DNA from 2 places in the Microbacterium sp. STF-2 genome. Region 2 is predicted to be linked to the other one. Evidence: riboswitches for the same ligand, from Rfam matches in the RefSeq annotation. Region 2 holds a riboswitch; the other holds the start of a gene.

Region 1 (2,196 bases), on a different contig from region 2:
TGGGTCGACGAAGGCGCCGCGGTCACGTGTCTCGGCCGCGGTTCCCGTCCGGCCCCCGAGGGTGCCGTGCTCGTGCGCGGCGATCGTGAGGATGCCGACGTCTATGCCGATCTCTCGCGGCGGGACTGGGATCACGTCGTGGACGTCTCGTCCCACGCGGTGCAGGTCGAGAGGGCGGTCGATGCGCTCGGCGATCGGGCGGGGCGCTGGACCTACGTATCGTCCGTGTCGGTGTACTCCGATGACGAGACGGTCGGAGCAGATGAGTCGACGCCGCGACATCCGGCTGCGAGCCCGGGTGATGAGTACGACTACGGTGCGCAGAAGGCAGCAGCCGAAGATGCTGTCCTGCGCCTGGGGGAGCGCGGTTTCATCGTGCGCCCTGGGCTCATCGTGGGCGACGGCGACCCCAGCGACCGGTTCGGGTACTGGGCCGCGGCGTTCGCGCGAGCAGGCTCGGAAGCCGTGCTGCTGCCGCCGCTCGAGGGAAGGAGCACGCAGGTCATCGATGTCGACGATCTCGCGGCGTACATCGTCACGGCGACACGCAGCGGCGCGGTCAACGGCGTAGGCGATGAGCACCCCCTCGCCGATGTGCTGGGTGCGGTGCGCCTCGCGGTCGGTCACACCGGCTCCGTGTTCGTCGCGGACGAGGGATGGCTCCGTGCGCACGACGTCGAGTACTGGGCGGGGCCGCGGTCCCTGCCGCTGTGGCTGCCGACCGACATGAGTGGCTTCATGACCCGCTCGAATCGCGCATTCCACGCGAGCGGCGGGCGGCTTCGTCCGCTCACGGACACGATCGAGCGCGTCGTCGCCGACGAACGGTCACGAGGCGTCGACCGGGAGCGCCATGCCGGCCTCACACGGGCAGAGGAGAGGGCTCTGCTGAGCGATCGCTAGACTGCGAGCAGTGACACGGGGTGCCGCGATCCGCGGCTGAGAACAGACCCGTCGAACCTGATCTAGTTCGTACTAGCGAAGGGATGTCGCGATGAGCGATCTTCTGCGTCCTGAATCCACCCACGACCTCGCCGGTTCCGCCGCGACCCTCCTGGAGGTGCTGCGCGAGGCTCCGCCGTTGACGCACTGCATCACCAATGCGGTCGTGACGGGATTCACCGCCAACGTGCTGCTGGCACTGGGGGCCGCACCCGCGATGGTCGACATCGTCGACGAGGCGGGGATGTTCGCCGGGGTCGCTTCCGGGGTGCTGATCAACCTGGGGACTCCCACGCCCGAGCAGCGGGCGGCGAGTCTGGAGGCGGTCGCCGGAGCCGCGGCGAACGGTACGCCTTGGGTTCTCGACCCGGTAGCTATCGGTGCGCTTCCGGTGCGCACCGCCCTCGCCCACCGGCTCGCGCAGCACCGACCGACCGCTATCCGCGGCAACGCCTCCGAGATCCTCGCCCTCGCCGGGCTCAGCACGGGCGGACGTGGGGTGGATGCCACCGACACCACGGACTCCGCAGCCGATGCCGCCGCAACGCTCGCGCGGACCACGGGCGCGGTGGTCGCAGTGTCGGGGCCGATCGATCTCATCACCGACGGGGTGCGGATGCTGCGCCTCGCCAACGGCCACGAGCTGCTGACCCGTGTGACCGGAGGAGGATGCGCGCTCGGCGCGGTGATGGCGGCCTTCCTCGGTGCGGCCGAGGCGACGGATCACGATGCGCTGACCGCTGTGGCTTCCGCGAGCCTCGTCTACACGATCGCCGCCGAGCGGGCAGCGGCGACATCCGCGGGGCCGGGCAGCTTCGCCGTCGCCCTGCTGGATGCGCTCGCCGCGGTGGGCCCCGACGACATCAGAGCCGATGCACGCGTCGAAGGCGGCGTCCGGTGAACGCCGATCTCTCGCTCTACCTCGTCACGGACGCGGCGCTCTGCGGGGACAGGGGCGTCGTCGAGACGGTGCGCCGAGCGGTCGACGGTGGGGTGCGAATCGTCCAATTGCGCGATAAGGACGCGACCGACGCCGAGACGGTCGATCAGCTGATCGCGTTGTCGCGGGTGATCGACGGGCGGGCGCTGCTCGTCGTGAACGACCGGCTGGACGCCGTGGTCGCTGCCCGGGAACGGGGCGCTCGGGTCGACGGCGTGCATCTGGGACAGGGCGATGCCTCCGTGCTGCGTGCGCGTGAGGCGCTCGGACCCGACGCGCTGGTCGGCCTCACCGCGAACACTCGTGCGCATCTC
Region 2 (2,196 bases):
CGGGTCGAGGTTCGCGGTGGGCTCGTCGAGCAGCAGCAGCCCCGGTCGCATCGCGAGCACACCGGCCAGCACCAGCCGCTGCTTCTGCCCGCCGGAGAGCGCCTTCGTGGGGCGTCGCAGCGGAACATCGAGGCCGACGGCGTCGAGCGCCTCGGCGACGCGACCCGGGATCTCGGACGCCGCGACGCCCAGGTTCTCGCAGCCGAACGCGACGTCGTCGCCGACCTTCGACAGCACGATGCCGGCGTCCGGGTCCTGCAGGACGAGTCCGACCTGACCGTGCCGTGACTCGGGGGCCGCACCGTCGATGCGCAAAGACCCCGTCCGTTCCCCCTCGTCGTCATCGCCGAGGACCCCGGCGAGGCCGGCGAGCAGCGTCGACTTCCCTGCACCCGAGGCGCCGAGCAGGAGCACCCGCTCGCCCGGTTCGATCGTGAAGGAGACGTCCGCGACGGCGGGACGCTTTCGACCGGCGTACCGCCAGCCCCAGCCCGCAGCCTGCACGCGGGCCGGGGAGGCGAAGGTCACGCTCAGACCTCGCGCACGTGCTCTCGCCCGACGGCGAAGCGGTTGAGGGCGCCGGTGACGGCGAGGGCGCGTACGAGCAGCCAACCGACCACGCCGGCCAGGATCGCCCCGGAGACGACCACGCTGATCAGATAGATCGTGTTGAACTCGACCGACTTCAGGATGTTCGGCGAGCTGCCGTAGAACAGCTCGAACACCCAGGCGGCCACGGCGGCTCCGACGCCGGCGAGCGCAGCGACTGCGATCCCGAAACGACGGTAGAAGAACAGGGCGAAGATGATCTCTGCACCGAGGCCCTGCACGATGCCCGACAACACGGTCGAGACACCCCACACGTTGCCGATCAGCATCGACACGATCGCGGCGACCAGTTCGACCACGAGCGCGGCCCCCGGCTTGCGGATCACGAGACCGCCGACGACACCGCCGAGCAGCCAGATGCCGACGGCGATGCCACCGAGGCCCGGTGTCAGGGCGTCGGCCGCGCCGAACCACGCGTATCCGATGGTGTTCCATCCCCAGAACACGAGACCGATCGCGACGCCGAGGACAGCGGCGACGACGATGTCGACGACGCGCCAGCGCCAGATCGATGGGCGGTGCAGCCCGTTCGCATCGGCGGATGCCTGCTGTGCGGATGTGGACGTAGGCGTACTCATCTGAACTCCTCCCTGCGCTGGCATGACCCAGATCAGGTTCGACGGTCGAAGCGCGATTCGCTCCCTCTCAGCCCGGCTCGCCGGACTCCCGTGGTTGTGCTGAAGATCCTACCCGCTGGCGACACCCGCGTGGCGACAAGGCTGTGCGCCGCGGAACCCGCCCGGGATTGGGTACCGTGAACGAGTGACCGCAACAGATCCCGCCGACGAGGCGACGGGCGTCGTCCGTGACGACGGCCCCGCGACCACCGCCCCCTCCGGCTCCGTCGATGCCGCGTCGGGCGGTTCGGTGCTCACGGCCGAGCAGACGTCGACGCGCGCGCTCGCACCGGAATCGGTGGTCGCCCCGGAACCGGCCACGCCCGCTCTGACGAAACCGCCATTCGTTCCGCGTGAGACTGCCGCGGGAGACGCCGACGATCCCCTCGCCGCGCTCGACGCGACCACCCCCCAGTGGGCGGACGAGACCACCACCGCCACCGCTCTGACCTGGGTGGACCCCGCGACGGTGGCCGACCACACCGCCACCGCGACTCTCGACGAGACGTCGGAAGCCGAGCGGACGAACGGCCTGCTCCGCGGGGCACGCCTGCGCCCGGCCATCGCCCGTCCCGGCATCCTCGTTCCGCTGGCCACGCTCGTGGGCCTCGTCGCCGCGTATGCCGGCACCACGCTGCTCTGGCCGCTGCACGAGGTACCTCCGACAGTGCAGTCCGTCGAGTTCGCGACGACGCCCGCTGCCGCAGCCACCGTCACCTGGCCCACCGAGGGCGCGGGCGCCGTCGGCATCTCCGGCATGACCACTGCGGCCTCGATCCCCGATGCGGTGAGCATCGCGAGCATCACCAAGGTCGTGAGCAGCCTGATGGTGCTCGACCGTATGCCGCTGGCGGTGGGCGAACAGGGGCCCGAGTTCTCGTTCACCCGGGCCGACAGCGTGAAGTACTGGGACTACCGGCGCAGCGACCAGTCCGCACTCGATGTGCCGATCGGCGGGGTGCTGACCGAA

What was found. Region 2 has a riboswitch for thiamine pyrophosphate ahead of MicroSTF_RS09760 (ECF transporter S component). Riboswitches for the same ligand answer to the same signal wherever they lie in the genome.
Region 1: linked by a shared signal. The riboswitch ahead of thiM (hydroxyethylthiazole kinase) and the one ahead of MicroSTF_RS09760 (ECF transporter S component) in region 2 are both predicted to bind thiamine pyrophosphate.

What each region holds. Positions count from the first base shown of each region.
Region 1 covers NZ_JARKMW010000002.1:16,278-18,473, reverse strand. Annotated here, with positions in the region: gene MicroSTF_RS13765 (NAD-dependent epimerase/dehydratase family protein) at 1-903, shown strand, start outside; TPP riboswitch at 910-1,004, shown strand; gene thiM (hydroxyethylthiazole kinase) at 995-1,843, shown strand; gene MicroSTF_RS13755 (bifunctional hydroxymethylpyrimidine kinase/phosphomethylpyrimidine kinase) at 1,840-2,196, shown strand, end outside.
Region 2 covers NZ_JARKMW010000001.1:2,017,028-2,019,223, forward strand. Annotated here, with positions in the region: gene MicroSTF_RS09755 (ABC transporter ATP-binding protein) at 1-534, opposite strand, end outside; gene MicroSTF_RS09760 (ECF transporter S component) at 531-1,187, opposite strand; TPP riboswitch at 1,180-1,289, opposite strand; gene MicroSTF_RS09765 (D-alanyl-D-alanine carboxypeptidase family protein) at 1,372-2,196, shown strand, end outside.